3 regions of the Agrococcus sp. Marseille-Q4369 genome follow, and region 3 is predicted to be linked to each of the others. Evidence: predicted binding sites of a transcription regulator. Region 3 holds the regulator's gene; each other region holds the start of a gene.
What was found. Region 3 encodes LexA, which represses DNA repair genes until DNA is damaged. Its sites were predicted from a motif close to TCGAACANNTGTTCGA; they were not measured.
Positions count from the first base shown of each region.

Region 1: JSQ78_RS01700 (HNH endonuclease signature motif containing protein) is a predicted target of LexA. The motif match lies at 1,979-1,994, and genes of this name have one in related genera.
Region 2: JSQ78_RS06550 (DNA polymerase Y family protein) is a predicted target of LexA. The motif match lies at 2,057-2,072, and genes of this name have one in related genera.

Region 1 is NZ_CP070501.1:311,144-316,682, forward strand. It holds gene aceE (pyruvate dehydrogenase (acetyl-transferring), homodimeric type) at 1-1,243, opposite strand, end outside; gene JSQ78_RS01695 (peroxiredoxin) at 1,395-1,853, shown strand; gene JSQ78_RS01700 (HNH endonuclease signature motif containing protein) at 2,055-3,521, shown strand; gene JSQ78_RS13765 (VOC family protein) at 3,552-3,758, opposite strand; partial or broken gene JSQ78_RS13770 (hypothetical protein) at 3,798-3,920, shown strand; gene JSQ78_RS13775 (TetR family C-terminal domain-containing protein) at 4,020-4,241, shown strand; tRNA gene JSQ78_RS01710 (tRNA-Val) at 4,390-4,462, opposite strand; gene JSQ78_RS01715 (Nif3-like dinuclear metal center hexameric protein) at 4,517-5,353, shown strand; gene JSQ78_RS01720 (zinc ribbon domain-containing protein) at 5,344-5,539, shown strand, end outside.
Region 2 is NZ_CP070501.1:1,303,639-1,309,177, reverse strand. It holds gene JSQ78_RS06565 (1-phosphofructokinase family hexose kinase) at 1-598, opposite strand, end outside; gene imuA' (DnaE2-dependent mutagenesis accessory factor ImuA') at 718-1,407, shown strand; gene JSQ78_RS06555 (LPXTG cell wall anchor domain-containing protein) at 1,547-1,960, shown strand; gene JSQ78_RS06550 (DNA polymerase Y family protein) at 2,082-3,629, shown strand; gene JSQ78_RS06545 (TVP38/TMEM64 family protein) at 3,684-4,442, opposite strand; gene JSQ78_RS06540 (error-prone DNA polymerase) at 4,575-5,539, shown strand, end outside.
Region 3 is NZ_CP070501.1:860,925-866,463, forward strand. It holds gene hisB (imidazoleglycerol-phosphate dehydratase HisB) at 1-413, opposite strand, end outside; gene JSQ78_RS04390 (histidinol-phosphate transaminase) at 423-1,502, opposite strand; gene JSQ78_RS04395 (hypothetical protein) at 1,568-1,933, opposite strand; gene lexA (transcriptional repressor LexA) at 2,175-2,798, shown strand; gene hflX (GTPase HflX) at 2,801-4,300, opposite strand; gene JSQ78_RS04410 (class I SAM-dependent methyltransferase) at 4,330-4,935, shown strand; gene dapF (diaminopimelate epimerase) at 4,919-5,539, opposite strand, start outside.

The DNA.
Region 1 (5,539 bases), 550 kb from region 3:
GGGTCGCGTTGCGGCCCTCGAAGCTCTTGCCGAGGCCGTAGCCCTTGATCGTCTTCGCGATGATGACGGTCGGCTGGCCCTTGTGCTCGGTCGCCGCCTTGTAGGCCGCGTAGACCTTGCGGTAGTCGTGGCCGCCGCGCTTGAGCGCCCAGATCTCGTCGTCCGAGAGGTGCTTGACCATCTCGAGCGTGCGCGGGTCGCGGCCGAAGAAGTGCTCGCGCACGAACAGGCCCGACTCCGCCTTGTAGGTCTGGTAGTCGCCATCCGGCGTCGCGTTCATGAGGTCGCGGAGGGCGCCCTCGTGGTCCTGCTCGAGGAGCGCATCCCACTCACGGCCCCAGATGACCTTGATGACGTTCCAGCCGGCGCCGCGGAAGAACGACTCGAGCTCCTGGATGATCTTGCCGTTGCCGCGCACCGGGCCGTCGAGGCGCTGGAGGTTGGCGTTGATGACGAAGTTGAGGTTGTCGAGCCCGTCGTTCGCCGCGAGCTGCAGCGCGCCGCGCGACTCGACCTCGTCCATCTCGCCGTCGCCGAGGAACGCCCACACCTGCGAGTCGAGCTCGCTCTTGATGCCGCGGTTGACGAGGTAGCGGTTGGCCTGCGCCTGGTAGATCGCGTTGATGGGGCCGAGGCCCATCGAGACCGTCGGGAACTGCCAGAAGTCGGGCATCATCCGCGGGTGCGGGTAGGAGGGGATGCCGTTGGGCGCCTTCGACTTCTCCTGGCGGAAGGCGTCCATCTGCGCCTCGCTCAAGCGGCCCTCGAGGAACGCGCGGGCGTACATGCCGGGGGAGGCGTGGCCCTGGTAGAAGATCTGGTCGCCGCCGCCGGGGGCGTCCTGGCCGCGGAAGAAGTGGTTGAGGCCGACCTCGTAGAGCGACGCCGAGGAGGCGTAGGTCGAGATGTGGCCGCCGACCCCGATGCCGGGCGCCTGGGCGCGGTGCACCATGATGGCCGCGTTCCAGCGGATCCAGCGGCGGTAGGTGCGCTCGAGCGCCTCGTCGCCGGGGAACTCGGGCTCGGCGTCGGGCGCGATGGTGTTGAGGTAGTCCGTCGTGGGCACCATCGGCACGCCGAGGTGCAGCTCCTTCGAGCGCTTCAGCAGGCTCAGCATGATCTCGCGCCCGCGCTGGTGGCCGTTCGCCTCGACGAGCTGCGAGAGCGACTCCTGCCACTCGGCGGTCTCGCTCGGGTCGGGGTCGTTCACGTGGGCCGAGTACGGGTCCTGGTCGTTCAGCACCGAAGCTCCTGACGTCGATTGGGCGCGTGCGCTCCTGGGTGGCGGGCGCAACCCCTCCACTCTATCCACCGGCCGGTCCTCGAAGGGCGCGCGCGGGGGTGCTCTGGCACGATGGTCGAGCGGATGCGCGAGATCACTTGAGGAGGCCCGCATGGCACTGCAGATCGGCGACGAGGCACCCGACTTCACGCTCACGGATCACACGGGGGAGGCTGTGACGCTCTCGGAGCTCCGCGGCCGTCCCGTCGTGCTCGTCTTCTACCCGGCGGCCTTCACCGGGCGTTGCACGGGAGAGCTGTGCTCGATCCGCGACGAGATCAGCGACTTCGAGGGCTCCGAGGCCGAGGTGCTCGCCATCTCGGTCGACACCGCGGCGTCGCTCCGCGTCTTCGCCGAGCAGGAGGGCTTCTCGTTCCGCCTGCTGAGCGACTTCTGGCCGCACGGAGCGGTCGCGCAGGCCTACGACGCATTCCTGCCGGAGCGCGGCGTCGCGACCCGTGCGACCTACGTCATCGACCGCGAGGGTCGCATCGCCGACCACTTCCGCGTCGCGACGACCGAGTCGCGCGACCTCGAGGCGTACCGCGAGGCGCTCGCGAAGGTCGCCTGACCTTCCCGCCGCGGGGCCGCTCCGCCCCGCTGCCGCTCGCTGAGCCGCTCCGCCGCGGCAGGCGGCTGAAGCGTGTCGAAGCGCCGTCGCGGCGCCGGCCGAGTTCTCCACAGGCCCCTCGATCCTCGAACAGACATTCGAGTGGCTCGGTAGAATCGGGGGACAGCGACGGCGTCGGTGTGGTCGTGTTGGAGGGTCGTGATGGACGGGCAGCAGCGGCAGGGCAGGTCGCCCGAGGCTGCTCGCCTGCGCGAGCGGCTGGCCGCGGTGCAGGCGGATGTCGAGGCGATCCTGGCCGCGTTCGGGTCCATGGGCGATGTCGAGCGCTGGGATGCGTTCGCCGCTGTCGGCGAGCTGGCCCGGCTGGCCGATGGCGCGCTGGTGCGGGTGGCGGGGGTGGTGGAGCGTTCGGTGCCGGCGATGGATGCGCCGAACCAGGCGCGCACGTTCGGCTACCACTCGACGAAGACCGCGCTGCGGCACGAGGCGGGCGTCTCGGCCTCGCGGGCGAAGGCGATCCTGCAGCTCGCGCGGGCGTCGACGCCGCGGGTGGGGTCGACCGGGCTGCCGCTGGAGCCGCTCTACCCGCACGTCGCGGGCGCGCTGGAGGACGGGTCGATCGCGATCGACCAGGGCCGGGCGATCGTGGGGGTGCTGGAGTCCGCCGGCGGCCGCGCCGACCCCGACGCCCGGCTGGCCGCGGAGGAGGACCTCGTGGGTGCGGCGGTGGGGGAGCAGCGTCCGGGCGAGCGCGGCTACGACGACGCGGTCCCCACCCCGCCGGAGCTGCTGGCGGTCACGGCGCGGCAGTGGCTCTCCGCGCTCGACCCCGACGGGGCGGAGCCGCGTGAAGATCAGCAGGTCGCCGAGCGCGAGTTCACGCTCGCGCAGTGCGCGGACGGGGTCTTCCGCGGCCGGGTCGCGTTCCCGCCGGTGGAGGGGGCGGAGGTGATGGCGGTGCTGGCCGCCTACGACTCGCCGCGCACCGGCGACGGCTTCGAGAACCCCGACGCGCCGGCCGATGATGAGCGCACCGACGCGCAGCGGCACGCGGACGTGCTGGTGGGCCTGTTCCGCGCCCACGCCCGCTCGGGCGAGCCGCCCCGGCCCGGCGGCGACGCGCCGACGCTGCTGGTCGCGATCACCCAGGCGCAGCTCGACAAGCACGCCGAGGGGCGGCCGGCGACGTGCGACATCGTCGAGACCGGCGAGACCGTCCCGGCCGGGCTCGCGGCCCGGATCGTCTGCGACGGGTTCGTGCAGGCCGCGCTCGTCGACAGCGACGGCCACGTCCTCAAGCTCGGCCGCCGCAAGCGGCTGTTCTCCCTCTGGCAGCGGATCGCGATCATGCTCCGCGACCGCCACTGCCAAGGCCCCGACTGCCACATCCCCGCCACCTGGGGCGACGTGCACCACGTCATGCGCTGGGCCGACGGCGGCCCCACCGACACCGACAACGGCATCCTGCTATGCCCGACGTGCCATCGCGAGGTCCACAGCGGCAGACTCCGCATCGACAGGATCGGCACCCGCTGGCGCGTCACCCGCACCCTCCTGCCACCCATCCGCAGACCCCGACGACGCCAGCGCGAACGCATCGCGGGATGGCTCGGAGCAAGCCCTACCCGACTCGGCACGACGCCTCCGTCGGTCCCGATGCGCACCTAGGCCGTCCGACGCGAAGGGACGGCAGATCGCTCAGCCGTCGAGGTGGGCCTTGGCGAACGCCGCGCTCGGCGCGATCGGCTGGATCACGTCGAGCAGCGCCCCATCCGGCGCTTCGAAGATGCAGTGCCAATGCCCGAAGTCCTCGTCGCGCAAGGGGAGCCGCGGCTCGAGCCCGAGCTCGCGCGTGAGCCGCTCGTGCACCGCGTCGACGTCGTCCACCTCGAGGTTCAGCAGCACGCCGCTCGGCAGCGCTCGGCGCCCGGCGGGGATCGTCGGATGGTCGTGTGCCAGGATCGCGAGCTCGAAGTCGCCCAGTCGCAGGGGCACGTACCACTCGGTCTCGTACGAGCGAGCGCGCAGTTCGCCGCCCGAGGCGTCGCCGCGGTCTCTCTCGACGATGTGGCACGCGCGGCGGGGGTGACGCGCGGGGCGGTCTACCACCACTGCGGCCGCGAGGCTGGGGTGCTCGCCCCAGTGGTCGACCGTCTGCACGGGGAGGTGGCCGAACGCGTGGTCGCCGCCGCCGACGAGGCCGACGAGGATCCGCTCGAGCGGCTGCGCGCTGGATCGCACGCCTTCCGAGACGCCATCACCGCCCGCGCGACCGCTCGCATCCTGCTCGTCGACGCGCCAGCAATCCTCGGCTGGGAGGCGTGGCGGCGGAGCGACGCCGAGCACTCGGGTGCCCACCTCCGCGACGCGCTCGAGGAGCTGGGGTGAGCGCCGCCTGCTCGCCGCGCAGCTCTCCGGAGCGATGAACGAGAGCGCGGTCTGGGTCACCGCCCAGCCCGACCCGGCTGCGGCGCTGCGGTCGGCGCACTCGGCACTCGACCGGCTGCTTCGGGCCACAGTCGATCGAGGCCGCTCGTGGGCGGTGCCGGGCTCGAACCGGCGACCCCTTCGGTGTAAACGAAGTGCGCTACCAGCTGCGCCAACCGCCCTCGACCATCATCGCACCGACCGCGGTGGCCCCGTGCGCTCCCTAGGATGGGGCCATGACGACCGTGGCGGATGTGCAGCGTGCCGTCGAGGCGCTCTGGCCCGCCGCGACCGCCGAGGACTGGGACGCCGTCGGGCTCGTCGCGGGCGATCCCGCTGACGAGGTGTCGCGCATCCTGCTCGCCGTCGATGCGACCGAGGCCACTGCGGCCGAGGCCGTCGAGCGCGGCGACGACCTGCTGCTCGTGCACCACCCGCTGCTGCTCCGCGGCGTCTCGAGCGTCGCCGCGACGACGCCCGCCGGCCGCGTCATCACGCGGCTCGTACGCGAGCGCGTCGCGCTGCTCGCCGCACACACGAACGCCGACGCCGTCGACCGCGGCACGAGCGGCGAGCTCGCCGCGATGCTGCGCCTCGCGGGCGCCGAGCCGATCGTCGTCAACCGCGTCGACGACGCCAAGGGGCTCGGTCGCGTGGGCGACCTGCCCGAGCCGGTCTCGCTCTCGGGCCTCGCTCGCACCCTCGCGCAGCTGCTGCCCGCCGTCGCGGGCGGCGTGCGCGTCGCGGGTGATCCCGAGCGCTCGGTGCGCCGCGTCGCGATCTGCGGCGGCGCGGGCGACTCGCTGCTGCGCGAGTCGGCGGTGCTCGGCGCGGACGTCTACATCACGAGCGACCTGCGCCACCACCCGGCCTCCGATGCCCGAGAGCGGCACATCGCTGGCGAGGGCCCCGCGCTCATCGACGTCTCCCACTGGGCGAGCGAGTCGCTGTGGCTGCGGCCCGCCGCCGAGCAGCTGCGCTCGGCGCTCCCGGGCGTCGCCGTCGAGGTGAGCGAGATCAGGACCGACCCATGGGACTTCGCCGTCCCCCAGGAGGAGCACGCATGGCACTGAAGGCCTCGAACCACGAGCAGCGCCGACTGCTCGAGCTGCAGGACGTCGACACCCGCATCGTGCGGCTGACCGCGAAGGCGAAGGCGCTGCCGCAGGCCAAGCGCATCGCCGAGCTCGACGCGCGGCTCGCCGAGCTCGACCGCGAGGTGCTCGACCGGCTCGGCGCGCACGACGACGCGACCGCAG
Region 2 (5,539 bases), 440 kb from region 3:
TCGCGTGCCGCAGCTGCTCGCCGCCGACGTCGACGATCACGGGGCGGCCGGCGGCGAGCGCGATGTCGACGACGGATGCGCAGAAGCGGTCGGGCGTCAGCGGCGGGAGCGAGCCCGACGAGACGACGACGCGCGCGGCGGGCGCCTCGGCGCGCACGATCTCGAGCACGCGCGCCCAGTCGTCGTGGTCGATCGGCTCGCCGGTCTCGTTGAGGTTCGTGGTGCCGGCGGGGGTGACGATCGCGGTCGTGCGCCGCGTGGGTGCCGACACCTCGACGAGCCGGTGCGGGATCCCGGAGCGGTCGAGGTCGTGCACGAACAGCGACTGCACGGGGCCGCCGACCGGGGCGACGACGATCGCGCGACCGTGCTGCTGGTGCAGCACGCGCGCGACGTTGACGCCCTTCCCTCCCGCGCGCGCGAGCCCGGTCGGCACGCGGTGGCTCGAGCCGGGCCGCAGGTCGTCGATCGTGTAGGTGATGTCGATCGCGGGGTTCGTCGTGACGCACAGCACGTGGGTGCCGGTCGAGCGGTCGGTGTCGGCGGCCGGTGCGAGGGTCTCGGATGCGTCGTCGGGGTGGGGAGCGTCGGTCGCCATCCGGCCTCCTCGTCGCGGTCGCAGGGCTCAGCGGATCGGGATCGATCTTCGCATGGAGCACGGCCGCCGACACGCCGCAGGCGGTTGACCGGTTCGAACACACCTTCGAGAATGGGGGGATGAGGATGGCGACCACGAGGCTCGAGCGCCGCTCGGGCGAGGAGCGCACCGCGACGATCGAGGCGCTCCGCGAGCGGCTGCGCGGCATGCAGCAGGCCGTGCCCGCGACCGCGCCGACGGTCGACGAGTCGGCGCCCGCCGGGCTCGACGAGGTCGTCCGCAGCCTCCGCCCCGGCGCCGCCCACAGCATCCAGTCGCGCAGCCTCGCGCTCGCGTGCCTGGGCGCGGCCCTGCCTGCCGGCGCGTGGGGCGCGATCGTCGGCATGCCCGACCTCGGCATCGAGGCGGCCCGCGACCTCGGTGTGCCGATCGACCGCATCGCGCTCGTGCCGCAGCCGGGCCGCGCGTGGCTCGACGCGGTCGCGAGCCTCGCCGAGGCGATGCCGGTCGTGCTCGCCGCCTCTCCCGCGCGCGTGACGCCCACCGAGGCCGCGCGCCTCGCGGCGCGGCTGCGGCAGGCCTCCTCGACGCTGCTCGTCGTCGGCGAGTGGCCGAACGCTGCGACCGTCGTGCGGAGCGTGCGCGCCGAGTGGCAGGGCCTCGCCGACGGCGACGGGCGGATCGCCGCGGGGAGCCTGCTCGTCGAGGCGGCTGCGGGCGGCGCACCGCGGAGGGCGCGCATCCCGATCGCGGGTCGGCCGGCGGTCGAGCTCGAGGAGGAGGCGCCGTTGCGCCTCCCCGCTGCCTGAGCTCGCACCGCCGGTGGTGACGCCGGGTGCGGGTGACGGTGACGAGGGCGAGCAGCCTGGTTCACCGTCGCTGATCGACGCGGATGTCTGCCTGGGCCTCGGTCTGCTGGGCTCGAGCTCGGGCTCCTGCGCGCCGGCGGTGGCGCCGGGTGCCGGCGAGGGCTCGGACCGTCCTGAGCAGCCGCCGCTCATCGACGCCGACGTGTGCGTCGCCCTCTCGCTGCTCGGCGTCGTCTCGCCGGGCTGCGTCGACGGAGCGCCGGTCGCCCCGGGTCAGCCTGGCGAGCCTGGACAGCCCGGCGAGCCTGGTCAGCCCGGTGAGCCCGGCATGCCCGGCGAGCCCGCTCCGATCGACAAGGGCGACGTCCCCGGTGACGAGCCGGCGGGCGACGCCAAGACGGATCGCGCGGTGACGGCCGTGGCCGCCGACGAGCCGACGGCGATGCTGCCCCGCACGGGTGGCAGCGCTGGCGAGATGCTGCTCCCGGCGCTCGCCCTGCTCGCAGCGGGTGCGCTCCTGCTGCTGCGCCGCCGCTCGACCGGGGTGAGCTGAATGGAGCGGGGGTGCGGGGCGCGCGAGCCGCGTCCCGCACCTCTGCATGCCCGCACCCGATCGCGGCCGCGACACACCGCATCCGCTTGACGCTGATCGAACGTGTGTTCGATGATGAGGTGTGACGATCGAGACGGAGAGCGAGACCGGAGCGCGGGTGCGCGGCGGCCGCGTCGGCGTGCTCAAGGTGCCCGACTGGTCGGTCGTCGTCGCGCGCCAGACCGGCGCGCTGCCCGCGGGCGGCGAGCAGGGATCGCCCGGCGCGATCGTGCACGCGCTGCGCGTCGTCGCGTGCGACGCAGAGGCCCGCGCCGATGGCGTGCGGGTGGGGATGCGGGTGCGCGACGCGCAGGGCGCATCGCCGATGCTCGCGCTCGCGCCCGCCGACCCGGTCGGGGAGGCGCTCGCCTTCGAGCGCGTCGTGCGCGCGGTGCTCGCGGTCGTGCCGACGGCGCAGCCGATCGGCGACGGGGCGCTCGCGTTCCGGATGCGCGGGGCGAGCCGGTTCTACGGCTCCGAGTCGCGCGCGATCGAGGCGGTGCGAGGCGCGCTCGCCCCACTCGGGCTCACGGCGAGCTTCGGCGTCGCCGACGACCGCTTCTCGGCGGAGCTCGCCGCGGGCGCGGGCGCTGAGACGATCGTGCCGGCGGGCCGCAGCCGCGAGTTCCTCAGCCGCCTGCCCGTCGGCGTGCTCGGCGACGACGAGCTGCCGAGCATGCTGCACCGGCTCGGCGTGCACACCCTCGGCGGCTTCGCGCAGCTGCCCGACGCGAGCGTGCGCGACCGCTTCGGCGAGGCCGGGCTCGTGGCGCTCGCGAGGGCGCGCGGGCTCGACGACCGGCGCGTCGACGACAGCGGCCTCGGCGAGGAGCGAGTGCTGCGGCTCGCGTTCGAGCCGGGCATCGAGGGCGTGCACGAGCTCGCGCTCGCGGTGCGCGAGCCGGTCGAGCGCTTCGTGCGGCAGCTCGCCGAGCAGCGGCTCGTGTGCAGCGAGATCCGCATCGTCATGCGCGGCGAGGAGGGCCGCGTGAGCGAGCGGCTCTGGCGGCAGCCGGGGTTCCTGCGCGCGGGCGACATCGTCGACCGGATGCGGTGGCAGCTGGGCGAGAGCGAGCTCGGCTCGGCGCTCGTCGAGGTGCAGGCGCTGCCCGAGCGGCTCGACGCCGACGTCGAGCACATGCCGGGGCTGTGGGGCGGCGGCGACATCGACGACCGCACGAAGCACGCGCTCGAGCGGCTGCAGGGCATGCTCGGCCGCGAGGCGGTGCTCACCGCACGACCCGGTGGCGGGCGGCTGCTCGCCGAGCGCGGCGTGCTCACACCGTGGGGCGATGCACCGGCGCCGCAGGCCGCGGGTCCGTGGCCGGGCGCGCTTCCGCCGCCGCGGCCCGCGGTCGTCTTCCGGCCGCCGCTGCCCGTGCGGCTGCTCGATGCGGCGGGGGAGTCGGTCGACGCCGCGGCCCTCGACGAGCGGCAGGGGAGCCCTGTCGCCTTCTCGCCCCCCGCATCCGCCCGTCGTCGCGTGGTCGCGTGGGCGGGGCCGTGGCCGATCCGGCGCCGCGAGCTCGGCGACGTCGTGCACCGCGTGCAGATCCTCGACGGCGAGGGGGAGGCGTGGGTGCTGCTGCACGCCGATGGGTCGTGGCTCGCGGAGGGGCGCTACGCCTGACGGCTCTCGGCGAATGGTTTCGACTCGCTCAGCCGCCTGCGGCGGCGGAGCGGCTCAACCAGCGGAGGTGTCGGAGGGATCCGGCTCGCCCGGCAGCGAGTGCTCGGCCTTGCCGCGCCACGAGCGCCACGCCCAGATCGTGAAGCCGAGCACGACGCCCCACGCGATGACGACGACCGCGCCCGCCCAGAACGACGGCGCGGCGATGAAGGCGCCGATCGAGACGAGCGAGACCTGCCCGGGCACGGAGGCGAAGAGCGATGCGATCGAGAAGACGCGGCTCGGCACCCCGAGCGCGCCGGCGCCGTAGTTGACGGGCCAGTAGGGCATGCCCGGCATGACCCGGAGCGTGAACACGGCCGCGAAGCCGCTGCTCTCGTCGAGCCGGTCCTCGAGCTTCTTGGCGTGCCGGCCGAGCAGGCGCATGACGGTCGTGCGGCCGACCGCGCGGGCGATCCAGTAGGCGCCGATGCTGCCGATGACGGCGCCGACGACCGAGAGCAGGCTGCCCGCCGGCACGCCGAACAGCAGGCCGCCGACGAGCGCCATGATCGTCACCGGGATGGGCGTGAGCGCCACGACGGCGTAGGCGGCGACGAAGACGAGCCAGCTCCACCAGCCGAAGCCCTCGATCTGCGCGCGGAGGTCGTCGAGGTCGGGCAGCCGCACCGTCGCCGCGACCCAGATGATCGCCGCGACGACCGCGATGAGCGCGGCAATGCGGAGGATCGTGCCGCGCCGTGAGCCGCGTCCCACCGACCGCGCACCGTCGCGGCCGGCGTCGGAGCGGCCGGGAGCGCGCGTGGCAGACATGCGGCAAGCCTAGGGCGGGGCGATCGGGCGACCGGTGGGAGCTGTGGCGCGAGTGGGCGACGACGGGTAGCATTCGAATGTACGTTCGAATGAGGCCGATGCCTCGACGACACGCGGGAAGGAGGCGAGGAGATGGGCTGGAACAACCCCGCGATGCCGTGGAGCGAGCTCGAGGGCATCCTCTCCGACCGCGACGTCAGCGCCGGCCGCACGCCGCACGCGCGCGACCTCGACGAGGCGCGGCGCCGCCGCGTGCGCGTGCCGCAACCCGGCGCGGTCACGCCCTACGCCGAGCTGCACGCGCACTCGCACTACTCGTTCCTCGACGGCGCCGCGAGCCCCACCGAGCTCGTCACCGAGGCGCGCCGGCTCGGCCTCGAGGCGCTCGCGCTCGTCGACCACGACGGGCTCTACGGCGCGGTGCGCTTCGCCGAGGCGGCCGCCGAGGCCGAGCTGCCGACCGTCTTCGGCACCGAGTTCTCGATCGGCCTCGACGAGCCGCAGAACGGCGTGCCCGACCCGGGCGGCAGCCACCTCGTGGCGCTCGCGACCGGCCCCGCCGGCTACACGGCGCTCGCGACCGCCCTCACCGACGGCTACCTCGCGACCGACGCGAAGGGCGCGCCGGGCGAGAAGGGCCGGCCCGTCTTCGAGCTCGAGCGGCTCGCCGAGACGGCGAGCGGCGAGTGGATGATCCTCTCGGGCTGCCGGAAGGGCGCCGTGCGCCAGGCGCTCGGCGAGGCCGACCCGGAGGGGGCGGATGCTGCGGGTCGCGAGCTCGACCGGCTCGCGTCGCTCTTCGGCCGAGACCGCGTCGTGGTGGAGCTGAGCGACACCGGCGACCCGCGTGACTTCGAGCGCAACCGGGCGCTCGCCGCGCTCGGCGAGGCGCGCGGCATGCCGGTGATCGCGACGACGAACGCGCACATCGCGAGCCCCGCGCAGCAGCGGCTCGGCGACGCGGTCGCGGCGGTGCGCGCGCGCCGCTCGATCGACGAGCTCGACGCGTGGCTGCCCGCGGGCGGCGTCCCGTCGCTCCGCGCGGGCGACGTCATGGCCCGCCGCTTCCGCCGCTTCCCCGGCGCGATCGACACCGC
Region 3 (5,539 bases):
AGCGAGCCGGTGAAGTGTCCGCCGATGCGGTGCAGCTCGAAGCCCGCGGGCTCGCCGGAGTGCACGAGGAACGGGCGGCCGGAGAGGTCGACGACGGCGCGCGCGAGCGCCTCGTCGAGCGGCACGGTCGCGTCGCCGTAGCGGCGCACGCCGCGCTTGTCGCCGAGTGCCTCGCCGAGCGCGAGGCCGAGCGCGATCGCGGTGTCCTCCACCGTGTGGTGCGCGTCGATCTCGGTGTCGCCGCTCGCCTCGACCGTCAGGTCGATGAGCGAGTGCTTCGAGAACGCCGTCAGCATGTGGTCGAAGAAGGGCACCGTCGTCGAGATCGAGGAGGTGCCGGAGCCGTCGAGATCGACGGTGAGGCGGATGCTCGACTCGCTCGTCGTGCGCTCGATGGTTGCGGTGCGGGCCATCCTTCGATCCTAGTCCGCGCGCAGTTCGGCCATCGCGGCCAGCACGGCGCTCGTCTCGCCCCTCGTGCCCGCGGTGATGCGCAGCGTGCCCGGCAGACCGACGTCGCGCACGAGAATGCCGCGCTCCAGCAGGGCGCGGAAGGTCGCCTGCGGGTCGTCGACGCCCCCGACGAGCACGAAGTTCGCGTCCGACGGGTAGGGGCGGTAGCCGAGCCGGGAGAGCTCCTCGACCATGCGGTCGCGCTCGGCGCGCAGGTCGTCGACGCGCGAGAGCATGACGTCGCTGTGGCGCAGAGCCGCGACGGCCGCCGCCTGGGTGATGGCCGAGAGGTGGTAGGGCAGCCGCACGAGCCGGAGCGCGTCGATGACGGCCGGGTGGGCGGCGAGGTAGCCGACCCGCATGCCGGCGAACGCGAAGGCCTTGCTCATGGTGCGCGAGACGAGCAGCCGCGGGTGCCGCTCGAGCAGCGTGAGGGCCGTGCGGTCGCGGTCGCGAGCGAACTCGGCGTACGCCTCGTCGACGAGCACGATGCCGCGCGCCGCATCACAGGCCGCCTCGATCGTCTCGAGGTCGATGCCCGTGCCGGTCGGGTTGTTCGGCGAGCAGAGGAACACGACGTCGGGGTCGTGCTCGGCGATCGCCGCGCGGACGGCGCCGGCGTCGACGGTGAACTCCTCGTCCCTCGGCACCGGGACCCACCGCATCCCCACGCCCTGCGCGAGCAGCGGGTACATCGAGTAGGTGGGGGTGAACGACAGCAGCGTGCGACCGGGACCGCCGAAGGCCTGGAGCACGTGCTGGAGCACCTCGTTGGAGCCGTTGCCTGCCCAGATCTGCTCGGGCGTCACGCCGTGGCCCAAGTAGCGCGCGAACGAGCGGCGCAGCTCGTCGAACTCGCGGTCGGGGTAGCGGTTGGCGTCGGGCAGGGCGCGCGCGACCTCCTGCACGACGTCGAGCGCGACCTCCTCGGGCACCCGATAGGCGTTCTCGTTGACGTTGAGCCGCACGGGGACCTCGAGCTGCGGTGCGCCGTAGGGCGTCAGCCCGCGGAGGTCGTCGCGGATCGGGAGGTCGTCGAGGCTCGTCACCGATCCAGCCTAGGACTTCGGCGGATGCCGTCGGCCGCGCGCGACCCGGTCGCGGCGCGTGCTGCTCAGTCGGCGTACTGCGCGGGGATGGCGAGCCGCTCGCCCGGCTGGATGGCGCCGGCGATGCCGTTGAGCAGCTCGATCTCGGCGATGACGTCGCGCGGGTCGGCCTCGGGGGCGACGGCCTCGGCGATCTGCCAGAGCGACTGGCCCGGCACGACCGTGATGTGCTCGAACTCGGCGGTCGAGGCCGAGGAGGAGGCGACGGCACCGGCGACCGCGTCGCCGATGAGGCCCGCGCCGGCGAGCGCGCCCAGGGCGAGCACGGGCGCGGCGACGAGCAATGCGAGGGCGCGGCGGCCGCGAGCGGTCATGCGCAGGCGGAGCGTCGGTGCGGCGCCGGCGGTGGCGGTGATGGCGATGGCGGTCATGAGTGCCTCCTCTCGATCCAGTCCGAGGACTGGGATCCGCAGCCGGTGCTCGGCCGGGAGCACCGGCTGCGAATCTCTGTTTCGAATCTACTTTCGAACTGCCGCACGCGTCAACCCCGTCGTGGGAACTTTCTCCACGACTCGCTCGAACGTGCGTTTGATCCGGGCGCCCTCTCGGATACGCTTTCGAACCACCAGGAGTCCATCAGGCACCACTGACACGCGGGGATCGGGGCAACGGATGACGAGGCAGCTCACCGAGAAGCAGCAGGCGATCCTGCAGGTGATCCAGCGCGCCGTGAAGCAGCGCGGGTACCCGCCGAGCTACCGCGAGATCGGTGACGCCGTCGGCCTCTCGTCGCTCTCGAGCGTCACGCACCAGCTCGGGCAGCTCGAGCTCGCCGGCTGCATCCGCCGCGACCCGGCTCGTCCGCGCACGATCGAGGTGCTCGTCGACGACGAGATCGACGAGTCGGTCGGCTCGATCCAGCAGGCGGCGTTCGTGCCGCTCGTCGGCCGCATCGCCGCGGGCATCCCGATCACGGCCGAGGAGCAGGTCGACGACGTGTTCCCGCTGCCGAAGCAGCTCGTCGGCTCCGGCGATCTCTTCATGCTGCAGGTCGTCGGCGACTCGATGGTCGACGCCGCGATCTGCGACGGCGACTGGGTCGTCGTGCGTCAGCAGCGCGATGCCGTCAACGGCGACATCGTCGCGGCGATGCTCGACGGCGAGGCGACGGTCAAGGTGTTCAAGCAGCGCGACGGCCACACGTGGCTGCTGCCGCGCAACTCGGCATTCGAACCCATCCTCGGCGACGAGGCCGAGGTGCTCGGCCGCGTCGTCGCGGTCCTCAGGGCGGTCTGACCCTAGGCGACCACGAACTCCTCGAGCTGCCCCGCGGCAGCCGCGGTGACCATCGCCTCGACGCGCGTGCCGTCGGCCTCGTAGTCCTCGCGAAGCACCTCGAAGCGGTCGTGCAGCATCGCGATGATGTCGCCGCGATCGAAGGGCACGAGCAGCGAGACCGCGACCTCAGGCCGCGGCAGCAGCTCGGCGAGCCGCTCGAGGATCTCGTCGACGCCTTCGCCCGTGCGAGCAGACGCGAAGATCGCGTCGGGCTGCAGGCCGCGCAGCACGAGCCGATCGTCGTGGCTCACGAGATCCGCCTTGTTGAACACGACGATCTCGGGGATGGATCGGGCACCGGTCTCCCCCAGCACGTCGCGCACGGTCGCGATCTGCGACGCGGGGTCGGGGTGGCTCGCGTCGACGACGTGCACGATGACGTCCGACTCCGCGACCTCCTCGAGCGTCGAGCGGAACGCCTCGACGAGCTGGTGCGGCAGGTCGCGCACGAAGCCGACGGTGTCGGCGATCGTGAACTCGCGGCCGTCGGGCGTCTGCGTCCGCCGCACGGTCGAGTCGAGGGTCGCGAAGAGCGCGTTCTCGACGAGCACGCCCGCGCCCGTGATGCGGTTGAGCAGGCTCGACTTCCCGGCGTTCGTGTAGCCGGCGATCGCGACGCCCGGCACCTCGTTGCGGTCGCGGTTCGCCCGCTTCGCCTGGCGCACGGGGCCGAACCCCTTGATCTGCTTGCGGAGCCGTGCCATGCGCGAGTGGATGCGCCGGCGGTCGAGCTCGATCTTCGTCTCACCGGGGCCGCGCGAGCCCATGCCCGCGCCCTGCCCGCCGACCTGGCCACCGGCCTGGCGCGACATCGACTCGCCCCAGCCGCGCAGGCGCGGCAGCAGGTACTCGAGCTGCGCGAGCTCGACCTGCGCCTTGCCCTCTCGGCTCGTCGCGTGCTGGCTGAAGATGTCGAGGATGACCGCGGTGCGATCGATGACCTTGACCTTCACCCGGTCCTCGAGCGCGCGCCGCTGGCTCGGCGAGAGCTCGCTGTCGGCCACGACCGTGTCGGCGCCGAGCTCCTTCACCATCGCCGCGAGCTCCTCGGCCTTGCCGCGGCCCACGTAGATCGCCGGGTCGGGGTTCGGTCGCCGCTGGAGGACCCCGTCGAGCACGCGCGCGCCAGCGGTCTCGGCGAGCGCGGCGAGCTCGCGGAGCGAGTTCTCGGCGTCGTCGGCTGCGCCGCTGTAGACGCCCACGAGCACGACGTTCTCGAGCCGCAGCTGGCGGTACTCGACCTCGGTGACGTCCTCCAGCTCGGTGCGGAGGCCGTCGACACGGCGGAGCGCGGCGCGCTCCTCGCGGTCGAGCTGGTCGCCGTCGACGTCGCTGTGCGCGTCGTCGTCCTGCAGCGCCTGCGCGCGCTCGGCGAGCAGCTCGCGCTCGCCGGGCTCGGCCCACGCGAGGATGCGCTCCATCGCGCGCCCGCCGTCGGTGCCGTCCTGGGCTTCTGCCATGCGTTGCTTCCTTCTGTACTGTCGGATCCGTGTCGGACCACTACTTCTCGCCCGATCCTGCCGCGCCCGAGTCGGTCCGGACGCTCCGAGTGCCGATCGCGGGTCGAGAGCGGGAGATGGTGACCGCCGCCGGCGTCTTCTCCGGCGACCGCCTCGACGTCGGCACTGCGGTGCTGCTCGACGCCGTGCCCGCGCCGCCCGCGACGGGCGAGCTGCTCGACCTCGGCTGCGGGTGGGGGCCGATCGCCGCGACGCTCGCGCTCCGCTCCCCCGATGCCCGTGTCTGGGCCGTCGACGTCAACGCCCGAGCGCTCTCGCTCGTCGAGCGGAATGCCGAGCTGCTCAGTCTATCGAACATCGTGCCATCGATGCCAGAGCGCGTTCCTGCCGATGTGCGCTTCGACGCGATCTGGTCGAACCCGCCGATCCGCATCGGCAAGCAGCAGCTGCACGAGCTGCTCGAGGCGTGGATCCCGCGGCTCGCGCCGGGCGCGACGGCGTGGCTCGTCGTGCAGAAGCACCTCGGCGCCGACTCGCTGCTGCGCTGGCTGCAGGAGCGCTTCGCCGGCTTCAACGTCGAGCGCGCCGACTCCAGGAAGACGTACCGCATCATCGCCGTCACGGCGCCGGACTGAGCGCCTCCCCGCGGAAGACGATCTCCGCGGGCCCCGTGAGCCATGCGTGGCCGCGGGCGTCGACGTCGACCTCGAGCCGCCCGCCCGGCACGTCGACGATCCAGCGGTCGGCGGCCCCGCCCGACCAGTGCCGGGTCGCGAGGGCCGCGGCGACGGCGCCCGTGCCGCACGAGAGGGTCTCCCCCACGCCCCGCTCGTGCACGCGCATCCGGATCGAGCCGATGCCGTCGGCGATGACGCCGGGGACGACGAACTCGACGTTCGCGCCGTCCTCGGCGACGGGGTCGAGCGAGGGAGGCCGGTGCAGGTCGAGCGCGTCGAGCTCGGCCGCGTCGGCGAGGGCGACGACGACGTGCGGGTTGCCGGTCGAGACGTCGAGGCCGGGCCTGGCGACGTCGAGGCCGTCTGCGGCCACGAGCCGCGTGCCGCCGAGCTCGAACGGGCCGAGGTCGACCGCGAGCAGGCTGCCGTGCCGCACGACTCGCTTCACGCCGGCGCGCGTCGCCACGTCGATCGAGCCGCCGTCCGGCAGCTCGGCGAGCCCCTGCTCGAGCAGGAACCGCACGAACACGCGCACGCCGTTGCCGCACATCTCGCTCGCGCT